Regions from separate parts of the Candidatus Arsenophonus phytopathogenicus genome, predicted to be linked through region 2. Evidence: predicted binding sites of a transcription regulator. Region 2 holds the regulator's gene; each other region holds the start of a gene.
The links. Region 2 encodes Fur, which represses iron uptake genes when iron is present. Its sites were predicted from a motif close to ATAATAATGAGAACNACTATCAA; they were not measured.
Positions count from the first base shown of each region.

Region 1 (7,825 bases), on a different contig from region 2:
GTATAACTAAATAATGGTAATAGTAATGATAATTATTATTGTTGTTGTTAATCAAGGTTTTTCATCTGCAGATAAACAGTGATAAAGTGAAATAATGATAAATAATTAAGAAATTTATTTTAAAAACAAGAAAATAGAATTATTCTCATAAAGGATGGTTGAAAGAATATAAATAATTTTTATAAAGCAAGATTATTATTTTAGATGGTATTAGAATAATTAGTAATATTTATCTGTTTTTTATAGTTTTTTTATTCATTCTTTGAGCAATAAAATAGATAATAAATATATTTTTTAATCTAAATGCAATTATATAATAAAATGTTATTATTAAATAATAGATTTTATTTGTTTATATTATAGTCAGAATATATCGTTCAAAACTTTTATTTGATTTTCATGGTATTCCATTTACTTATTTATTGTTAACTTTAGGTTATTTTTACTATTTTATTTATATTCAGTGACGTTAAAAAAATAACATAGTTGAAATTTGTAAATTATATGTTTAATTATAGCTGGACGGATGACAGACCAGATTATGATATAGAATAAGGTTTATTTACTGTTATATAATAGAAATCAAATAATAATATATAGTATTAGATAATCAATTGAGTGGTAAATGAATAACAGGTAAGGTTTATGCATGTTTTATTAATCAATATTTGGCAGGCTTAATTAAAAATATGAATATTGATAGGTAAGTATCTTACTTTATAGCAGATACGCTTTAGATTATTATAAATAAAATTCAATAATATCATTATAAATCAATTGATTATCATTAATATTACTATTTACAATAGAAAAAAAAGCCTATCATGGGCTGACAGGCAAAGACTACACACAGCAATATTTTGTAGGTTTCATGATTTTTTATTGCATAATAATGCTAGGAATATTGTAACCAATAATTTATAAAGAGGTTAATCTATAAGCATTATATTAAGATAACTCTAAGGTTTTATCACTAAGAATTATCTCAATAAAAATTTCACTTTATAGTATAATTATATAAGATTATTATTTAATCATACTAATGTTAAAATTAATGAAATTTAATTGTACGGTATTAATCGGTATTCTGGAAAATTTTTAGCGCAACAAATTTCAAATAATTTAAGTATAATGATTAACAAGAATATTAATTAAGTCAATCATTTTAATTTAAGGATCTTTCTTATATAAATTAGATTTGGTTAAATTATTTGATAACTTAGCTGGTTTCGAAACCTCATTCATCCAGGCGGTTAGTAAATTATGTGAGACAGCTAAAACGACTGGACCAATAAAAAGACCAATTACGCCAAATGATAAAATTCCACCAATAACGCCAATCAAAATAAGTATCATTGATAAATTCGCCCCCATCCTTATTAAAATAGGACGTAGTACGCCATCCATTGTTGCGACAATTATGCTCCATACAATCATAATAATGGCCCAGCTGGTATTGCCTGACCAGAATAACCATACTATGGAGGGTACCATAATCAATAATGGTCCAAGTTGGGCAACACAACATACAAATATAAGAATTGTTAATATCGCAGCATAAGGAATATCTGCTAAAGATAAACCAATACCACTGGTAATTGCTTGTATTAATGCGGTAACTACTACACCTAATGCAACAGCGCGAATTGATTGGCCTGCAAGTAGGATCGCGGTATCGCCTCGCGTACCTGCCAGGCGAATGGCAAAATGCCGAATACTTAATATAACACTTTCTCCCTTCAAATAGAGTAATGCACTAAATAGTAACATTACGACAAGATGAAACACGAAACGCCCGGCATTAATGGCTTGTGCTAAGAACCAGCTGGTTGCTTCTCCAACATACGGTTGTAGTTTAGCAATTAATGTATTACCGCCATTAGCGACCAATGTATGCCAACCATAAAAGAGTTTATTACCTATAAAGGGTAGGTTTTTTAACCACAATAGCTCGGGTAATCTAATTTCAGTTGGTGATTTTGCCCATTCAATCAGTGGGCCACTGTTTTGAATAATGCTACCAATTAGTATTGCAAAAGGAATAACAAATAATAATATTACTAATAGAGTCATCGCTATACTTGCTAGCCATTTTTTATGCCATAGTTTACTTTCAATTTTTTTAAATAATGGCCAGGTTGCAATAACCACCATGCCTGCCCAGAGAAAACCAAGTATGAATGGTTTCAATACCCAAAAACATGCAGCTATCATCAATAAAATAGCAATTATGCTAAAAATGAATTTGGGTAAATCATTAGGGGATTGCGCTTTTTCCATATATTAGCCTGATTATAAAGAATGATGGGTGCATATTATCAATTGTCTATTACATGATTAATCATGTTTTTTGTATCTAATAAAAGTAGGGTGATGATGAAAATTGTATTGTTTACAAAATGTTAATTGCCAAATTTTGTCTGGTATGTACTCTCAATCAAAGATAGTACATAAATTGCAAAGTGAACACTAATTAAAAAGATTTACTAGTATAATGATCCCACGTATAGGACGCGCTCATCAAATCAGTCAGCAGATAACAACCTATTTAACGACATTAAAAGACCGAGGTTTTAGCGGAGATTTAACCACCAGTTATGCTGAACGTTTATCAATGGCAACAGATAATAGTATTGATCAACTTACGCCTCAAGCTGTTGTCTATCCACGTTCGACTAGCGATGTTCAATTGTTGGCGAAACTTCCCATTGATAAACAATTTCAGTCATTAATCTTTACACCCAGAGGTGGTGGCACAGGGACCAATGGCCAGGCTTTGACTGAAGGCATTGTGGTTGATATGTCGCGCTATATGCAAAAAATTTTGCAAATTAATGTCGCAGCAAAATGGGTTAGAGTCGAAGCCGGTGTGATAAAAGATCAACTTAACCAATTTTTGGCACCTTATGGTTATTTTTTTCACCTGAATTATCAACCAGTAATCGAGCCACCTTGAGCGGCATGATCAATACTGATGCCTCAGGTCAAGGCTCATTAGTTTATGGTAAAACATCGGATCATGTACTGAGTGTTAAAGCTATTTTACTTGGTGGAGAGGTATTAGAAACCTATTCGATGACAGTTGAGTTGGCGGAGCGTTTTTCACAGCAGCAATCAACTATTGGTCGCATATATAGCATCGTGTATCACCATTGTCGTCAGCAGCGACAGCTAATTTTGGCTAAATTTCCACGATTAAATAGATTTTTAACCGGCTCTGAACGGACGCTGGCTTTTATTACCGAAGCTAAGCTAAATATTACTCCATTACCTAAAATAAGACGATTAGTTAATATAAAGTATGACTCATTTGATTCAGCGTTACGTAATGCACAAGTTATGGTGGTAGCCAAAGCATTATCAGTGGAAACGGTTGATACTAAAATCCTCTCTTTAGCGCGTGATGATATTATCTGGTATTCAGTGAGTAAATTAATTAACGATGTTGATGACAAAAAATTATCAGCATTAAATATTGTTGAATTTAGTGGGGTTAGTGAAGAAAAAATTAATCAACAATTAACTCGTTTATGTTCACAATTGGATAAGTTAATCTAAGCCGGTAATTCGGGGATCCTTGATTATCATATATGCCATCAATTAGCAGATATTGAAAATATCTGTACGATGAGAAAAAAAGCAGTTGGCCTATTGGCTAATACCAAAGGATTAGCAAAACCGATACCGTTCGTAGAGGATACTTGCGTGCCACCGGAGCATTTAGCCGATTACATTGCTGAATTTCGTGCGTTGCTTGACCACAATAATTTAGCTTATGGCATGTTTGGACATGTTGATGCAGGGGTATTACATGTTCGCCCGGTGATGGATATGTGTGATCCTCAACAAGAAGTATGAATGAAACAAATTTCAGGTCAAATTGCTCAACTTACCGCTAAATATGGCGGCTTATTATGGGGGGACACGGTAAAGGTTTTCGCTCCGCCTATGGCCCACAATTTTTTGGTGAAAAGCTTTATCAAATACTCTGTCAAATTAAAACCGCATTTGATCCCTTTAATCAATGAAACCCAGGAAAAATATGCTCATCAATTAATGTAGCGCTCACGTTAATGCCTATCGATTCTGTAAAAAGAGGAACCTATGATCGCACTATCCCGATCAAAGTGAGGGAAACATTTGAGCAGGCTATGGCCTGCAATGGTAATGGCTTGTGCTTTAATTTTGACGTTAATAGTCCAATGTGTCCTTCAATGAAAATTTCCCAGCAACGAATTCATTCGCCAAAAGGCCGAGCAACATTAATGAATGGTTAAGATTACAGGTTAAGCAAGGCGTAAACTTAGCATTATTTGCAGAAGATATTGATAGTTATAAACTCTCTTGGCCGAAAAAAATAACACGCCTATACCATACCTTGCGAGCTAAGAGTAGACAGTATGATTTTTTCCATGAAGTAAAAGAGGCGATGGCGGGTTGTTTAGCCTGTAAAGCGTGTTCAACCCAATGCCCAGTTAAAATTGATGTTCCATCGTTTAGGGCAAAATTTTTAGCCCTCTATTATAGTCGTTATTTGCGACCAATTAGTGACTACGTGGTTGCTAATATTGAATTAACTTTGCCGCTCATGGCAAAACAACCACGCTGGTTTAATTTTATATTACGGCAAGGGTGGATACAAACCCTAGGTCACAAGGTGATTGGACTAACGGATTTTCCTCAACTGTCTACACCCAGTTTACAACAACAATTGGCTGGTCATGCAGCATTGTCTCTGTCATTGCCACAATTAGAAAGCTTACCTGAAGAGAATCGCAGCCAATTTGTTTTTGTCGTCCAAGATCCATTTACTAGTTATTATGATGCAAAGGTAGTTGCGATTTTATCCATTTAATTGAAATACTAGGTTATAGGCCTATATTGTTGCCATTTTCTGCTAATGGAAAAGTGTTGCATATTAAAGGATATTTAACCCGTTTTGCCAAAACAGCGCAAAAAACAGCGGATTTTCTTAACCGCTTAGCGCAATTATAAATTCCGATGGTCGGTATTGATCCAGCCTTAGTGCTCTGTTATCGCGATGAATATAGCCAGATCCTTGGTAATAAACGGGTAAATTCGAAGTTAAATTAGTTAATGAGGCTGATGACAGTATTAGTGCCAAAGCCAGCAGCGAAGTTAACGGCTGAAAAATGGTATCTATTAGGGCATTGTACCGAAATGTCATTGTTAGCTGATAGTGCTCAACAATGGATTAAAATTTTTGCTCAGCTTGGTCGTCAACTGATTAATATTAATGTTGGTTGTTGCGGCATGGCAGGAACTGATGGTCATGAGGTTAAACATCTGGCTAACTCAAAGGGAATTTATGCCTTATCTTGGGGAAATCGATTACAAAAATTACCCAAAACACGTTGTCTAGCAACAGGTTACTCTTGTCGCAGTCAAGTAAAACGAATTGAAAATGAAATAATAAAACATCCTTTACAAGCGTTATTGGAGATGTTTAAATGATTTGGCAACGTTCTTATACCCTCGAAGAAATTAATAGTTGGGGGTGATAACAGCATGTTATCCCATTTAGGGATTGTTATGTTAAGTATCAGTGACGATACTATTGAAGCAACAATGCCGGTTGATCAACGTACCATGCAGCCGTTTGGATTACTACATGGTGGTGCTTCGGTGGTGTTAGCCGAATCGTTAGGCTCGATAGCTGGTTATCTCTATACTCAAGATAATCGAAAAGTAGTTGGCGCCGAAATTAATGCTAGCCATATTAGGCCGGTATATTCAGGAAGGGTACGTGGCGTATGTAGTCCAATTCATCTAGGTCGCCGGCAACAAGTCTGGTCGATAAAAATCTTTGATGAACAATTAAGACTGAGTTGTATTTGTCGTTTGACAACAGTAATCATGTAATTATTAGCACTTAAAGATAACTAAACGACAAAAGCTCGATGATTTAGCGATACTTTGTTCGTCACGTTAAATATTGCTGAATTTGCGAGTTTATTTTATTTTTTTAATGTTTATCAAAATGTTTATATGATTGATAAATTAAAAATCGTAAAAAAACAGTAAAATAAACGCCACTTTTTGCTGAAAAAACACTCTAATAAAAATATTCTGCTTAAAATAAATGGTTGAAGTGAGAAATGTTATCATTACCATATATAATATTAAACAAAAAAAGTCTAGTTAGATTGATAGTGTAATCTAGTCAAAATATTAGTTTCGTGAGGTCAATAATGGCAGAGTATGTTGATACTTTTTCTTTGAATGAAATAACTTGGCAGGGCCTTACCATAACCGATAAAGCAGCTGCTCAAATTCTTAAATTAATGAAAAAAAATCCTGCTAACCAGGGATTATCTCTTAATATCAAGCAATCAGGTTGTGCAGGATTTGGTTATGTCATTGCATTGATAGATAATCCAACTAAAGAATATTTGCTGTTTGAAAATAATGGCGCCAAACTTTTTGTTCCTCTAAGAGCAATGCCATTTATTGATGGTACTGAGGTTGATTATGTTCGTGAGGGACTCAATCAAGTATTCAAATTTAATAATCCTAAGGCTCAACACGCTTGTGGTTGTGGTGAAAGCTTTGGTATTGAAGTGAATTAAATTATGTCACAGCGTAATATAGAAATTGGTGATGATGTTCAACAATGGTTAGCGGAGCATCGTTATAAAGAGGGTTTTTTCACTCAGGTTGCAACGGATGAATTAGCTAAAGGTCTCAATGAAGAGGTCATCAAAGCGATTTCAGCCAAACGTAATGAACCTGATTGGATGTTGCAGTTTCGTTTAGAGGCTTATCAACATTGGTTGGGTATGGAAGAGCCCCACTGGCTTAAAGGCTATTATCCTGATTTAAACTACCAGGAATATAGTTATTATGCAGCGCCATCCTGCAATAGTTGCGATGATACTTGTCAAACTGAAACTGATTCATCGGCAGCGGGTGGGAATGAGCATAGCAATAATTATCTGACCGCCGAAGTTGAAGAAGCATTTAATAAACTTGGTATACCAGTCCGTGAGGGTAAATCGGTTGCGGTAGATGCTATTTTTGACTCTGTTTCTGTTTCAACAACTTATCGTAGCGAATTAGCGAAACTTGGTATTATTTTTTGTTCTTTTGGTGAAGCTATCCAACAGTATCCTGAGTTAGTAAAAAAATATATTGGTACGGTCGTTTCTAATCGAGACAATTTTTTTGCGGCATTAAATTCTGCTGTCGCTTCTGATGGGACATTTGTTTATGTGCCAAAAGGAGTTCGTTGCCCGATGGAATTATCAACCTATTTTCGTATTAATTCGGCTAAGACCGGTCAGTTTGAGCGCACTATCTTGATTGCTGATGAAGGTAGTTACGTTAGTTATATTGAAGGATGCTCTGCTCCGGTGAGAGATAGCTATCAATTACATGCTGCGGTAGTTGAAGTTATTATTCATAAAGATGCTGAAGTAAAATATTCTACCGTACAAAACTGGTTTTCAGGTGGTGAAAGTGAAACCGGTGGCATTTTAAACTTTGTCACCAAACGCGCCTTATGCGAGGGTGAGAATACCAAAATGTCCTGGACGCAGTCTGAAACAGGTTCGGCTATTACTTGGAAATATCCTAGTGTTATTTTGCAAGGGGATAATTCGGTGGGGGAATTCTTTTCAGTGGCATTAACCAATGGTAATCAACAGGCTGATACCGGTACAAAAATGATCCATATTGGTAAGAATACGCATTCCACCATCATCTCTAAAGGGATCTCAGCTGGTCGTAGTCAAAATAGTTACCGCGGTTTAGTAAAGATTTTACCGATGGCAGAAAATGCCAGAAATTATACCCAATGTGATTC
Region 1 covers NZ_JBUIOB010000019.1:376,411-384,235, reverse strand. The annotation lists RNA gene rprA (antisense sRNA RprA) at 808-916, opposite strand; gene ydiK (AI-2E family transporter YdiK) at 1,171-2,280, opposite strand; partial or broken gene AC01GB_RS16655 (FAD-binding and (Fe-S)-binding domain-containing protein) at 2,495-5,475, shown strand; partial or broken gene AC01GB_RS16650 (hotdog fold thioesterase) at 5,472-5,883, shown strand; gene sufA (Fe-S cluster assembly scaffold SufA) at 6,213-6,590, shown strand; gene sufB (Fe-S cluster assembly protein SufB) at 6,594-7,825, shown strand, end outside.
Region 1: a site for Fur is predicted at 6,113-6,135, ahead of sufA (Fe-S cluster assembly scaffold SufA). Genes of this name have one in related genera too.

Region 2 (7,825 bases):
AGATGGCGCAAATTAGGCAATTTCTCACTGGCTCAACATTAATGCTGTTTATCGATCTATTTTTTGTCACATTATTTATTGTCGTGTTATTCAACTACAGTGCCCAACTTGCTGGCATCGTCGTTGGTTCATTGGTTATCTATTTTATCTTTTGGCTATTAATTGGCCCGATTATTCGTAAACGGGTAGAAAAAGAGTATGAAGCTCAAGCCGATAATACCACTTTTCTTACTGAAACAATCACGGGTATTGAAACCGTTAAAACAACCGCCACCGAGAATAGGTTTTTACAACGCTGGCAAAAAATCTTAAGTCACCAATTACAAAAAAGCTTCCAAGTGCAAAAAAGCAGTATCATTGCCAGTCAAATTATTACACTGATCAATAAAATAACTACCGCTATTCTATTATGGTTTGGGGTTAAAGCCGTTATGCAAGGCCAACTTAGTCCTGGAGAATTAATTGCTTTTAATATGCTTAGCGCACATGTTACTCAACCGAGCCTTTGTCTGGCACAAGTATGGCAAGATTTTCAGCATACCCTTATCGCACTTAAACGTGTTGGTGATATTCTTGATGAACCTACTGAATTTGGCCAAAAGGGATTAGCCAATACAGCATCTATTAATGGTAATATTGAACTTAATCATATCAGATTTCGTTATGCTAACGACATGCCAGAAGTATTGCAGAACCTATCCTTGTCAATTAAGGCCGGACAATTTATCGATATCACAGGCCTTTCAGAATCAGGAAAAAGTACCTTAACAAAGTTATTACAACGACTTTATGTTCCTCAGCAGGGTCAAATTACTATTGATGGTATGGATCTAGCTGTCGCCGATCCCGTAGCTTTACGTCTTAATATGAGTGTAGTACTTCAAGAAAGTATTTTGTTTGCAGGCTCGATAGCAGTAATATCCGCTTAAGCCAACCCGCAGCTTCTGACGAAGCCATGACCCAGGCAGCGCAAATAGCAGGCGCACTGGATTTTATTCAACAACTTCCTCAAGGTTCCAATACGCAGTTAGCAGAGAGAGGTATGAATTTATCAGGAGGACAACGGCAACGTATAGCACTTGCCCGACCCCTGTTAACACAACCACGTATTTTAATTCTTGATGAGGCCACTTCTGCACTAGATTATGATTCAGAAGCCGCTATCATGAAAAATATGCATTATTTGTCTGCTGGTCGAACTGTTATTAGTTTTGCCCATCGCCTCAATACCATTCGTCATGCTGATAAAATTTATGTGATTAATGAAGGTCAAGTGATTGAATTCGATAGCCATGATAATCTATTCAAGTTAAATGGGTTTTATGCTCAACTCTGGCATCAACAAATAGGAACAATGACAAAAATTAACGCTTAAAAATAACGCCAGTCGCCAGTTTACTGGCTATTGCTAACTTCAGTTACTCACTAATAGGCTGCTTTATCAATTGAGTATATTTTATATGTTAGTAGCGATAGTTATCATGCTAGGATATGATTGGTTTAAGTAACTAGCAAATTTCCATCAACATTTAAATTTATGGCAAAAGAGCAGACTGATCGCACAACCCGGGATTTATTCGCCGATGAGCCTAGACCAGGGCGTCCAAAAACCAATCCTTTATCTCGACATGAACAATTAAAAATTAATAAACGTAATCAGTTAAAACGTGCTAAAAGCAAAAGTTTACGCCGTGTCGAATTAAAAATCAATAAGCGTGCTGTTGCGGCATTAAATATGCTAGCTCAAGAACAAAAAATAAGCCGTAGTGAATTAATAGAACAAATATTGCTGACACAATTAGCAAAGAAAAACCGATGAATTGCAATTTTACTGGTTTATTTTGCCTAAAACACACAAAATTGACAGAATTATGCAGTTATTTTCGTCAAAATAACGGTCATTTAATTATTTATTAATCAATCGTTATTATCTTTGCTATTACTACTGTTAATAACGATAAGATTACAACTCAAATTAAAATTAAGAGGTTTATTTACTTTATGGCAATCATAGGTATCTTCTTCGGCAGTGATACTGGCAATACAGAAAATATTGCCAAAATGATCCAAGAAACCCTTGGCGGCGCCGATATTGCTGAAATTCATGATATTGCTAAAAGCAGTAAAGAGGATATTGAAGCATTTGATATTTTACTATTCGGTATTCCTACCTGGTATTATGGTGAAGCACAGTGTGATTGGGATGACTTCTTTCCGACATTAGAAGAAATTGATTTTACCAATAAGCTAGTAGCTATTTTTGGTTGTGGCGATCAAGAAGATTATGCGGAATATTTCTGTGATGCTATGGGTACTGTGAAAGAGATTATTGAACCTAACGGTGCTATCATTGTTGGCCATTGGCCAACAGAAGGTTACCACTTCGAAGCATCAAAAGGGCTCGCTGATGACTCTAACTTTATTGGCCTGGCCATTGATGAAGACAGGCAACCGGAACTAACCGCTGAGCGAGTGGAAAGCTGGGTAAAACAAATATCCGAAGAGCTAAATTTACAAGCTATTATCGATTGATAGCTGTCAATATTTTTTGTATATGATAATTCCTGCAAATTGTGTAATGATATTATGACAATATATAATTGTAAAATTAGTTTTAAATAAACAGTATACTACTGTTAACGATGTTTTGATATTATTGAATTGACTGCTAATGCAACAAGGTAGGAGCCGCATGACCGACAACAATAAAGCATTGAAGAATGTAGGGCTTAAAGTAACACTTCCACGTTTAAAAATTTTAGAGGTATTACAAGAGCCTGAATGCCATCATGTCAATGCGGAAGATCTCTATAAAAAACTCATTGATATGGGGGAAGAGATTGGCCTCGCAACGGTTTATCGTGTTCTAAATCAATTTGATGACGCGGGTATTGTTACTCGCCATAATTTTGAATGCGGTAAATCGGTTTTTGAGTTGACACAACAACATCACCATGATCACTTAATTTGCTTAGATTGTGGTAAAGTCATTGAATTCAGCGATGAATCCATTGAGACACGACAAAAAAATATTGCGGAACGTCATGGCATCAAGCTCTCTAATCACAGTCTCTATCTATATGGACATTGCTCCAAAAAAGAATCATTGTGATGAAAACGATTTGGGCCACCCTGCCCGCAATAGTAAAGAAGAAAAATAACCCAGCCTATTACTATTTTTGTTATTAATCAGTTAAAAATAAAAGGAGAATTGCAATCCAATTTTTCCTTTTATTTTCAATTTTGTAGCGCATAAATAAGACTATGCTTGACATAATTTGAATGTGTCGCTAAAAAGTTGTCTTTTTTGTTCGTTGCTTGGGGAATAATATTAATTTTACCAATATGATCAACCGCAAAAAATTTATCCATCTTCGGAATAACATCACCTTCGACATAATGATGATTGATATTATGCATAGCCTTCTCTAAATCTAAACTACCATGTTGCTTTAACAAATCGCGCTGTAAACCTCGGCCAAATTGAGCACTGCTAAAACATTCCGCCAAAATAACATTTTCTTTGCTAGATAGATACCTTCAGTGCTGCATAAGCAGCTAAACCATCACCTAATGAATGACCACTGGTTGAAAGCCTGTATCCATTCCCCATCCATTTGAACCAGTTGTTGCAGATTATGCATTAATTGCGCAGCCTGCTTATAGCAAGCTGGAACACCGCCAAATACATTATGAACATTTGCCTCGCATTGCTTAATAAAATTATTAATATTTTTTATATAACGCGGAGCTCCACCGCTCACTCCATGACCGCTGGTTGTCCCACCAAATACCAATCGAATTTTCCGCTCAAACTTATTGTGAAAGATATAAGCCACCAATCCAGTATGACTATCTTCTAATAGACCATCTTGTGGATAAAGTTTTATATTAGTCATTTTAGACACAAACCTTGCCAATTCACGATCAATTCCCCACCGGGTTGCTTCTAAAATTGTAAAGTCACGATTGTAAACAAAATCAGCCAATAGAGCATTATGATAACTTTGCTCACTGCTGGCTTTATCTATTGGAAAACTTAATTTTTTACAAGTATGCAAACCCTTTAATGGTCTTTTTTGTACCGATATAAAGGCATCACTGTTATAAATACTTTTTAATGGACTGGTGAAATTGATCTTAGGTGATATCGTTTGCAGTTCTGCTTGTAAAACCGCTTTTTCTATTGGAAGAGATGAATTAATAAACTGAAGCATGATATAACATCCTTGTTAGTAACCAATTGATTTTTTTGATAAGGATATTGACTACATATTTTTTTGACTTGCTCTAAACGAATAAAAATTTATAACAGAAAGTCATTTTTCTGTTAATAAAAATATCTCGTGAACAATAATGCCGATATTTTTTAATAAAAAGCGTGGCTATAAACCACGCTTTTACCATAACTCTTAACGGGGTAATTTCTTAGCTTGCTATTTTTGCCCAACTATCTCTTAAGCCTACAGTGCGATTAAATACCAGCTGCTTAGCAGTATGATCATGGCTATCAGCGCAAAAATAACCCTCGCGTTCAAACTGATATGCTTTTCCCGGTTGAGCGGTAATTAAACTTGGTTCAATAAACCCATACCGAATCACTAAAGAATCAGGATTAATGGTAGCTAAAAAGTCCTCTTCTGCGGCAGGATTAGGCACAGTAAATAAGCGATCATACAATCGGATCTCTGCTGGCAAGGCATGTGATGCACTGACCCAATGGATAACCCCTTTGACTTTACGTCCATCAGCAGGATCTTTATTTAATGTATCAGCATCATAAGTACAATAAATCGTGGTAATGTTGTCTTCTGCATCGTTATCAACCCGATTAGCTTGTACAATATAAGCATTTCGTAAACGCACTTCTTTACCCAAAACTAAGCGCTTATATTGCCGATTAGCTTCATCACGAAAATCAGCTCGGTCGATATAAAGTTCCCGACTAAATGGTACTTGTCGAGTGCCCATCTCAGGTTTATTAGGGTGATTATACATCGTCAGCATTTGCTCATCAGCAGACATATTTTCAATCACTAACTTTATGGGATCCAATACCGCCATTGCCCGTGGTGCATTTTCATTTAGATCATCACGAATACAAGATTCCAATGCTGCCATTTCAACAGTATTATCTTGCTTAGTCACGCCAATACGCCGACAAAATTCACGAATCGACGCTGCCGTATAACCACGACGACGTAAACCTGAAATGGTTGGCATTCTGGGATCATCCCAATTTTCAACCCTATTTTCCGCCACTAACTGATTTAGTTTACGTTTTGACATCACCGTATAGGCAAGATTTAGACGCGAAAACTCATACTGCCTTGGATGACAATCAATGGTAATATTATCTAATACCCAATCATATAACCGGCGATTATCTTGAAATTCCAGGGTACAAAGTGAGTGGGTAATCCCCTCCAATGCGTCCGAAATACAATGAGTAAAATCATACATTGGATAAATACACCATTTATTACCCGATTGGTGGTGTTCAGCATATTTTATCCGATATAACACCGGATCGCGCATGACAATAAAAGAGGATGACATATCAATTTTAGCACGTAGACAGGCCTTTCCTTCTTCAAATCCACCCGCTCGCATCTTGTCAAATAGCTGCAAATTCTGCTCAATAGTACGATCACGATATGGACTATTTTTACCTGGCTGCTTTAAAGTTCCGCGATATTCACGAATAGCATCAGGACTTAATTCATCAACATAAGCTAAGCTCTTTTTAATCAGCTCAATAGCATATTGATATAGGTCATCAAAATAATCTGACGAATATTTTACGTTACCACTCCAATTAAACCCTAACCACTTCACATCTTCTTGAATAGAATTAACATATTCAACATCTTCTTTAACTGGATTAGTATCATCAAAACGCAAATTGCATTGACCCTGATAATCCTCTGCAATACCAAAATTCAGACAGATTGATTTGGCATGACCAATATGTAAATAACCATTAGGTTCAGGTGGAAAACGGGTATATACATGAGTATGCTTACCTGTAGCCAAATCTTCTTCAATAATCTGGCGAATGAAATTTGTTGGGCGAGTATCTGCCTCATTCATTGTCATAGTCCTCAATGCAAAAGCATGTTAATAACGCTTTTATCATCTACCATATCCTAATTAGAAACAACCGTTTATTAACATATATTATTAGGCTTTATTTAATCAATAAAAAGCTCATAAAGGAAAAACGGGAGGTTCATAACCTTTCCCGTTTTTATTCATTATTAATTATATGGTTATCATATCAAATCATAATGATAAAACACATTACTTCAATACATCATAAACTGGTGTTACTCCAGCGATTACTTCACCAGTTGCAACTATTGTCAATCCCTGATAATCATCAATATTACTGATAACGACTGGACTTATCATTGACTTAGCATGCTGTTCCAAATAATCGAGATCTAATTTCAGGATAGGCTGACCTACCTTTACATCACTATTTTCTTCAACTAAACGCTCACAACCCTGCTCTTTTAACGTTACAGTATCAATACCCATGTGAACGATCACTTCAACACCTTCATTCGTCTCGATGCAGAAAGCATGATTGGTAGCAAAAATTTTCACAATCTTGCCCGATACAGGCGCTAATACCTCACCACTCGTTGGCTTAATCGCTAAAGCATCACCGACAATACGGCTAGCAAAAGCTTCATCCGGAACTTCATCAAGGGAATAAATTTCACCACTAACCGACGCTACCAGCGTTAAAATTGTTTGCCCCACATGCTTATTTTTTTACTTTTACTGCTAACTGTCGATTATATTTCTCAACAAAATTTAACGGTGAAACAACTTCTCGGGCGGCAATCTTTTTCATTGCTTCCGCAATCATTTCTGCTCGGGTTCCAACAATAATTTGCACACTATGTTTATTTAAACGAATGATGCCTGATGCACCCAGTTTTTTTACCAAGTCATCATTAACAATATCAACGGCTTTTACACCTAAACGTAAACGAGTAATACAGGCATCGATTACTGTTAAATTATCGGTTCCGCCCACCGCCGCAAGATATTGGTATGCTTCATGGGTAATATCTTTAGCACTGGTGGTTATATCTTTGTCATAATCATCAACGGCTTGATAGTCGTTTATTATTTCACGACCTGGGGTCATTAAATTGAACTTATTAATCGCAAAACGAAATATGACATAGTATAAACAAAAGAAAATTACCCCGAGGAAAATCAACATATACCAATGCACTGCTAATGGGTTATGGCTCTGCAGTAACATATCGACTAAACCAGCACTAAAACCAAAACCCGATATCCAGTGCATTGCAGCTGCAATATAAACAGAAAATCCAGTTAATAGAGCATGAATGACATAAAGAACCGGCGCTACAAACATGAATGAGAATTCGAGCGGCTCCGTGATCCCAGTAAAAAAGGAGGCGAAAGCACCTGCCATCATGATACCAGCGACTTTTGCTTTATTTTCAGGACGAGCACAGTGATAAATGGCCAATGCCGCACCAGGCAAACCAAACATCATGATAGGGAAAAATCCAGCTTGATAACGCCCAGTAATACCTTTTTCGGCTAAACCTGCAGCTAACGATTTAGCACCAGCCAGAAAGTTAGGAATATCATTAATACCCGCCACATCAAACCAAAATACTGAATTTAATGCATGATGTAATCCAACCGAGATTAATAGACGATTAAAAAAAGCATAAATACCGGCACCTAATGAACCCAAATCTTTAATATTTTCACCAAACAGTACTAATGCATTATAGATAAATGGCCAAACATACATCAGAACGAAAGA
Region 2 covers NZ_JBUIOB010000017.1:33,428-41,252, forward strand. The annotation lists partial or broken gene AC01GB_RS03480 (type I secretion system permease/ATPase) at 1-1,375, shown strand, start outside; gene ybfE (LexA regulated protein) at 1,538-1,819, shown strand; gene fldA (flavodoxin FldA) at 2,002-2,532, shown strand; gene fur (ferric iron uptake transcriptional regulator) at 2,693-3,112, shown strand; gene AC01GB_RS03500 (hypothetical protein) at 3,238-3,510, opposite strand; gene AC01GB_RS03505 (hypothetical protein) at 3,567-4,217, opposite strand; gene glnS (glutamine--tRNA ligase) at 4,429-6,093, opposite strand; partial or broken gene nagE (N-acetylglucosamine-specific PTS transporter subunit IIBC) at 6,304-7,825, opposite strand, start outside.

Region 3 (7,825 bases), 1.3 Mb from region 2:
AAAGCTTGCTGCTGGATGGCTCATTGATCAATGTGATCTAAAGGGTTATCAATGTGGTGGCGCGGCAGTACATAAGGAGCAAGCATTGATTTTAATTAATAAAAATAATGCGACTGGAGAAGATATTGTAGATTTAGCCCGTTATATCCGAAAAAAGGTTATAGAGAAATTTGCTATTACACTAGAACCAGAAGTGCGTTTTATTGGTAAATATGGTGAAGTAAATGCTATGGATGCTATTTCATGAAAGATGTAACTATTCCTTTAAAACTCATCAAAATACTTTCTGATGGTAGTATACATTCAGGCGAGCAGTTGGGTGAATTACTTGGCATGACGCGAGCTGGTATTAATAAACATATTCACACACTACGTAAATGGGGTATTGAGGTTAATACTATTACTAGTAAGGGTTACCAATTTACTAGAAAAATGGATTTATTAGACTATGAGCGAATTTATGGTTTAGTGAGACGCGGAAATATAATAGTAAAACCGGTTATTAATTCTACCAATCAATATCTACTTGAGCGCATTGATCAATTAAGTTCTGGTGATGCTTGTGTTGCAGAATATCAAACAGCCGGTAGAGGGAGGCGTGGTCGATATTGGACTTCTCCTTTCGGCTGTAATCTTTATTTATCATTGTACTGGCATTTAGACCAAGGGCCGGCTGCTGCCATGGGTCTAAGCTTGGTTGCGGGGATTGTGATAGCTGAGACCCTTAATAAATTGAGCGGTAGTAATATAAAAGTTAAATGGCCTAATGATTTTTATCTTAATGAAAAAAAACTTGCAGGTATTTTAATTGAAATGGTAGGTAAAACTGGCGATGTGGCACATATTGTGATTGGTATTGGGCTTAATATTGCAATGAGTCGTAATTATGAAACAAATATTAATCAAGGATGGATTAATCTTGAGCAGGCTGGTATTCAAATAGAAAGAAATGTGATCGCAGGTCAGATCATTATGGCATTACGTCATGAATTAGTGCAATTTGAGAAATATGGTCTTGTTCCTTTTATTAAGCGTTGGCTGGCGTTGGATAATTTTTTACATAAAAAAATAAGATTACATATTGGTGATCACCTAGAAATCGGTATCGTGAAAGGTATTAATGAACACGGCGCAATTTTGTTAGAACAAAATGGTGAAATTGTTTTTTATATAGGTGGTGAAATTTCATTACGGCCAGATAATTAGAATAATTGAGTCGAAGCTAATCATCGACTCAATGTTTGAAATTATTTTCTTAATCTAACATTTGTAATTGAATGATTAGAGCCTTTAGTCATGATCAAACTGGCTCTTTCTTTGGTTGGTATTATATTCTCTTCCAAATTTATTTTATTAACTTCTTCCCATATTGTTTTAGCTGTATTGATCGCTTCTTCTTGCTCTAATTTAGAATAATGGTAGAAATAGGCGTGAGGGTTGGAAAAAGCGCCTTGGCAAAATTTCAAAAATCGACTGATATACCATTTTTTCAATAAATTTTCCGGGGCATCAACATAAATTGAAAAATCGACAAAGTCAGATACAAAAACATGATGGGAAGCATGTGGATAATCTATTCCGCTTTGCAAAACGTTTAAACCTTCCAAAATAAGAATATCAGGCTGCTCAATCACTTGCTTTTTATCGGGAACGATATCATAAGTAAAATGGGAGTATACCGGAGCGGTAACCTGTTTGACTCCAGATTTTATATCAGAAACAAATTTTACTAAACGGTGCATATCATAGGATTGCGGAAATCCTTTTTTCTTCATTATTTCACGTTCGTTTAAAATCTGATTTGGGTATAAGAAACCATCTGTTGTAATAAGATCAACTTTACGATGCTCGGGCCACCGACTTAATAAAGTTTGTAATAGACGAGCTGTGGTACTTTTACCAACTGCAACACTGCCTGCAATACCGATAACATAAGGTACTTTAGTACCATTAGTACCTAAGAATTGTTGTAAAACTGTTTGTCTACGTAAATTTGAACTGATATAGAAATTAAGTAGCCGTGAAATAGGAAGATAAATTTTATTTACTTCATCCATTGAAATTTCATCATTGATACCCTTCAGTTCCAGCAGCTCTTTATCCGTTAGTAGTTCTAGTGGAACAGAATCACGTAATGTTGCCCAATGTTCACGGTCAAATTCTAAATAAGGTGTTATTGAAAAGTTTTGTTGTTGTTTCATAAGTCAACATTTACCTGTGTACAGGTTATCATAATCATTCATAACCAATAAAAAAATAGATTGCATAATAACGATTGAATATCTTTAGGCGTAGAGTTTTTTCTGTTTTTTGTATTAATTAAATAATTGATAACAATTCATCCGTTTTTTATTTTTAGCAATGAAATAATATTGTATGTTTTACGATACGTTTTTATTAGTGAGAAAAATTTGATGTCATTTTTCACTAGAGTAAATAGTAAATAAAAAATTTATACTGTTGAGTATTTAAACATTTACTATAGAAAAAAGCAGCAAAAAAGGTTAAAGTGAGTGTTTTATAAGCAAAAGAACAAATATTTTAATTTTTTTGTTGCAACATGCTCGTTCTCTACCTAGAATGCGCAGCACCTGACGCCGGCATAGCTCAGTTGGTAGAGCAACTGACTTGTAATCAGTAGGTCCCGAGTTCGACTCTTGGTGCCGGCACCATTAAAAATCTGGATATAAGTAAAAGGTGGGATTCCCGAGCGGCCAAAGGGAGCAGACTGTAAATCTGCCGTCACAGACTTCGAAGGTTCGAATCCTTCTCCCACCACCATAAGTTTCATCTTAAGTGTTCAGCTTAAAATGCTACCTCGATGCAAAATACTTAAGATAAAATTTGCAGCTGATTAAAGTCAGGTAGCCGAGTTCATCGCGGGCATCGTATAATGGCTATTACCTCAGCCTTCCAAGCTGATGATGCGGGTTCGATTCCCGCTGCCCGCTCCAAGATGTGCTGATATAGCTCAGTTGGTAGAGCACACCCTTGGTAAGGGTGAGGTCGGCAGTTCGAATCTGCCTATCAGCACCACTCCTAGAATCTGTTCTTAATTGTTCCCTGATTTTTTCCTGCGAAAAAACAAGCAACGAGTATATGACTTTTACTGTTTGGTTAATGTGGTGTAACCATCGATTCCGTGTCTTAGAGGGATAATCTAATGTCTAAAGAAAAATTTGAACGTAAAAACCCGCACGTTAACGTTGGTACAATCGGCCACGTTGACCATGGTAAAACAACTTTAACTGCAGCAATCACCACCGTATTAGCGAAAACTTATGGCGGTAGTGCACGTGCATTTGATCAAATTGATAATGCACCGGAAGAAAAAGCGCGCGGTATCACAATTTCTACCTCTCACGTAGAATATGATACGCCAATCCGCCATTATGCCCACGTTGATTGTCCAGGCCACGCAGATTATGTAAAAAACATGATCACCGGTGCGGCACAAATGGACGGCGCAATTTTAGTGGTTGCGGCAACCGATGGTCCAATGCCACAAACACGTGAACATATCCTATTAGGTCGCCAGGTAGGTGTTCCTTACATCATCGTTTTCCTGAACAAGTGTGATATGGTTGATGATGAAGAGTTGCTGGAATTGGTTGAAATGGAAGTGCGTGAGCTTCTTTCTCAGTATGATTTCCCAGGAGACGACACGCCGGTAATCAAAGGTTCAGCGTTGAAGGCGCTGGAAGGCGTTGCTGAGTGGGAAGAGAAAATTCTAGAGTTAGCGAAAGTATTAGATGACTACATTCCAGAGCCAGAACGTGCGATAGATAAACCGTTCTTGTTGCCAATCGAAGACGTATTTTCAATCTCAGGCCGTGGAACCGTAGTAACAGGCCGTGTAGAGCGTGGTGTAGTTAAGGTTGGTGAAGAAGTTGAAATCGTTGGAATTAAAGAGACGGCCAAAACGACGTGTACGGGCGTAGAAATGTTCCGCAAACTGCTGGACGAAGGTCGTGCAGGTGAGAACGTAGGTGTATTATTACGTGGTACCAAGCGTGAAGATGTAGAGCGTGGTCAAGTATTAGCAAAACCAGGTTCAATCAATCCGCATACTCAATTTGAATCAGAAGTATATATTTTGAGCAAAGATGAGGGCGGTCGCCACACGCCATTCTTTAAAGGTTACCGTCCACAGTTTTATTTTAGAACGACGGATGTAACGGGCACAATCGAGTTGCCAGAAGGCGTAGAGATGGTAATGCCAGGTGATAATATCAACATGAAAGTGACGTTGATAGCGCCAATCGCGATGGATGAAGGATTGCGTTTTGCGATTCGTGAAGGTGGCCGTACAGTCGGTGCCGGTGTCGTTGCTAAAATTATTGCTTGATTCGATATTGAATTTGAAAAAAGAGGCGAAAGCCTCTTTTTTATGATCGTTGTAAAATTATTACCGATAATCTAATTTTTTGAGTATATAACTCAAACTAATATTGAAATGAAAATCATTATCATTTATTATTGCTGATGAGATTTTAACTGGTCGGTATTAAAAATGTACGTCTGTCTATGTAATCGAATTAGTGATAAAACAATAAAAACTTTAGTTCGCGATAATCACATAACATCCATTAGTGGATTAAAGAAGTGTGTATCTATTGGTAGACATTGTGGAAAATGCTTGCCTCAAGCAACTCAGCTAATTCAAAATGAGCAAATAAATTTATCTGTTGTTACTGATATTGACGCAGTACAATGAATTAATAGAATAAATTTAAATGCTATCAAAGAACCTTTCTAGTTTTAATTAATCAATTCCTCTTCGCTTTTCAATAAAAATATTTTTCTATTCTGTTCGCCTAATAATTTCTATCTACACTTTAGATACTGGAAGTGGAGGATAAAAAATGAAAGGCGATAAAAAAATGATCACCCATTTAAATACATTATTGGGTAATGAGCTTGTTGCAATCAATCAATATTTTTTACATGCCCGTATGTTTAAAAATTGGGGTTTATTACGTCTTAATGATATTGAATATGAAGAATCTATTGATGAGATGAAACATGCTGATAAATATATAGAAAGGATCCTCTTTCTTGAAGGTATACCAAATTTGCAGGATTTAGGTAAATTAAATATTGGTGAGAATGTTGAAGAAATGCTTAAATCAGATTTACTGCTTGAATTGGATGGGGCGAAAGATTTGCGTTCAGCAATTGCTTATGCGGATTCAGTTAGTGATTATGTTAGTCGCGATTTAATGATTGAAATACTAACGGATGAAGAAAAACATATTGATTGGATAGAAACGCAATTGGATTTGATATCAAACATAGGCCTAAAAAATTACCTACAATCTCAGCTGGGTGAAGAGACATGATTTAATTGGTATTTATTGATTAAGATTTTAACAAATATTATTGCATAAGATTTTTATAAATAAATTTTATGCAATTTTTTTATCTACGGCTTGCTCTTATTCTGAAATTACGTATAATGCACGGGCTCTTTAATTCAAGAGCCTGGCCGTAAGGGCTAGTAAGCAGTGAAACTGCGTTAAAAAAAACAATACCTCCGATTTGGAGGTTATTATGGGAACGATTACACTCCCCTATCAATCGAAATGGGTGCGAGGAGTAATTTTTTACGTTTATAAATAGTTGGAGCTCTGGTCTCATGCAGAACCAAAGAATCCGTATCCGCCTGAAAGCCTTTGATCATCGTTTAATTGATCAATCAACTGCGGGAATCGTTGAAACTGCTAAGCGCACTGGCGCTCAAGTACGTGGTCCGATCCCGTTACCTACACGTAAAGAACGTTTTACCGTTCTGATTTCGCCGCATGTTAATAAAGATGCACGTGATCAGTACGAAATTCGTACTCATAAGCGTCTGGTTGACATCGTTGAGCCAACTGAGAAAACCGTTGATGCTCTGATGCGTCTGGATCTGGCTGCCGGTGTAGATGTGCAGATCAGCCTGGGTTAATCAGGTCGTTGCGCGATTGAGAGGTTGAAACAATGATTGGTTTAGTCGGGAAGAAACTAGGAATGACACGTATCTTCACTGAAGATAGTGTTTCTATTCCTGTAACTGTTATCGAAATTGAAAATAACCGAGTGACTCAGGTTAAGAGCCTGGAAACAGATGGTTATAATGCAATTCAGGTTACTACCGGTAGCAAAAAAGCAAACCGTGTAAAGAAACCTGAAGCTGGGCATTTTGCTAAAGCTGGTGTTGAAGCTGGCCGTATCCTACGTGAATTTCGTTTGAGTGAAAACGAAGAGTTTACTGTAGGTCAAAGCATTAGTGTTGAAATTTTTGCTGACGTCAAGAAAGTCGACGTTACTGGTACCTCCAAAGGTAAGGGTTTTGCTGGTACGGTTAAACGCTGGAATTTTCGCACTCAGGACGCTACTCATGGTAACTCCTTGTCACACCGTGTTCCGGGTTCTATTGGTCAAAACCAAACTCCGGGTAAGGTATTTAAAGGCAAGAAAATGGCAGGCCAATTGGGTAATGAACGTGTAACTGTTCAAAGTCTGGATGTAGTACGCGTTGACGCTGAACGTAATCTGCTGTTGGTCAAGGGTGCTGTTCCAGGTGCAACTGGTAGCAACCTGATTGTAAAACCAGCTGTTAAGGCGTAACGTCGAGGAGATAGGAATGGAATTGGTAATGAAAGACGCGCAAAGCGCGCTGACTGTCTCCGAAACTACCTTCGGGCGTGATTTCAATGAAGCGCTTGTGCATCAAGTAGTTGTTGCGTATGCAGCTGGTGCTCGTCAAGGTACTCGTGCTCAGAAAACTCGTGCTGAGGTTTCAGGTTCTGGTAAAAAGCCATGGCGTCAAAAAGGTACTGGTCGTGCACGTGCTGGTTCAGTTAAGAGCCCAATTTGGCGCTCTGGTGGTGTCACTTTCGCAGCGAGACCACAGGACCACAGTCAAAAAGTAAATAAAAAGATGTACCGCGGTGCTTTGAAAAGCATCTTGTCTGAATTGATACGTCAGGATCGTCTAATTGTTGTCGAGAAATTTGCACTGGAAGCGCCGAAAACTAAGCTTCTGGTACAAAAATTAAGGGAAATGGCACTGGATGACGCATTGATCGTCACGAATGAGGTTGATGAAAACTTGTTTTTAGCAGCCCGTAACTTATATAAAGTTGATGTTCGCGATGCAATCGGTATCGATCCTGTTAGCCTAATTGCCTTCGACAAAGTACTTATGACTGCTGATGCTGTGAAGCAAATTGAGGAGATGCTAGCATGATCCGTGAAGAACGTCTGCTAAAAGTACTACGTGCGCCGCATGTCTCTGAGAAAGCTTCTGCAGCGATGGAAAAAAGTAACACCATCGTGCTTAAAGTAGCGAAAGATGCGACTAAAGCAGAGATTAAGGCTGCCGTACAGAAACTGTTCGAAGTTGAAGTCAAAGGTGTAAATACTTTACTAGTTGAAGGCAAAACCAAACGCCACGGTCAGCGAATTGGTCGTCGTAGCGACTGGAAAAAAGCTTACGTCACTCTGAAAGAAGGCCAGAATCTGGACTTCATCGGTGGTGCAGAGTAAGTCGGAGGAGTAAAGAACAATGGCAGTTGTTAAATGTAAACCTACGTCTCCGGGCCGTCGCCACGTAGTTAAAGTGGTTAACCCTGAGCTGCATAAGGGTAAACCTTATGCTCCGTTGCTAGAAAAAAGCAACAAAACCGGTGGACGTAACAATAATGGCCGTATTACTACGCGTCATATTGGTGGTGGTCACAAACAGCATTATCGTCTAATTGACTTTAAACGCAATAAAGATGGTATTGCTGCTACTGTTGAGCGTCTGGAATATGATCCAAATCGTTCGGCGAATATT
Region 3 covers NZ_JBUIOB010000017.1:1,288,378-1,296,202, forward strand. The annotation lists gene murB (UDP-N-acetylmuramate dehydrogenase) at 1-247, shown strand, start outside; gene birA (bifunctional biotin--[acetyl-CoA-carboxylase] ligase/biotin operon repressor BirA) at 244-1,206, shown strand; gene coaA (type I pantothenate kinase) at 1,248-2,201, opposite strand; tRNA gene AC01GB_RS10180 (tRNA-Thr) at 2,597-2,672, shown strand; tRNA gene AC01GB_RS10185 (tRNA-Tyr) at 2,697-2,781, shown strand; tRNA gene AC01GB_RS10190 (tRNA-Gly) at 2,880-2,954, shown strand; tRNA gene AC01GB_RS10195 (tRNA-Thr) at 2,961-3,036, shown strand; gene tuf (elongation factor Tu) at 3,164-4,348, shown strand; gene bfd (bacterioferritin-associated ferredoxin) at 4,514-4,717, shown strand; gene bfr (bacterioferritin) at 4,866-5,342, shown strand; gene rpsJ (30S ribosomal protein S10) at 5,639-5,950, shown strand; gene rplC (50S ribosomal protein L3) at 5,983-6,612, shown strand; gene rplD (50S ribosomal protein L4) at 6,629-7,234, shown strand; gene rplW (50S ribosomal protein L23) at 7,231-7,533, shown strand; gene rplB (50S ribosomal protein L2) at 7,553-7,825, shown strand, end outside.
Region 3: a site for Fur is predicted at 4,451-4,473, ahead of bfd (bacterioferritin-associated ferredoxin). Genes of this name have one in related genera too.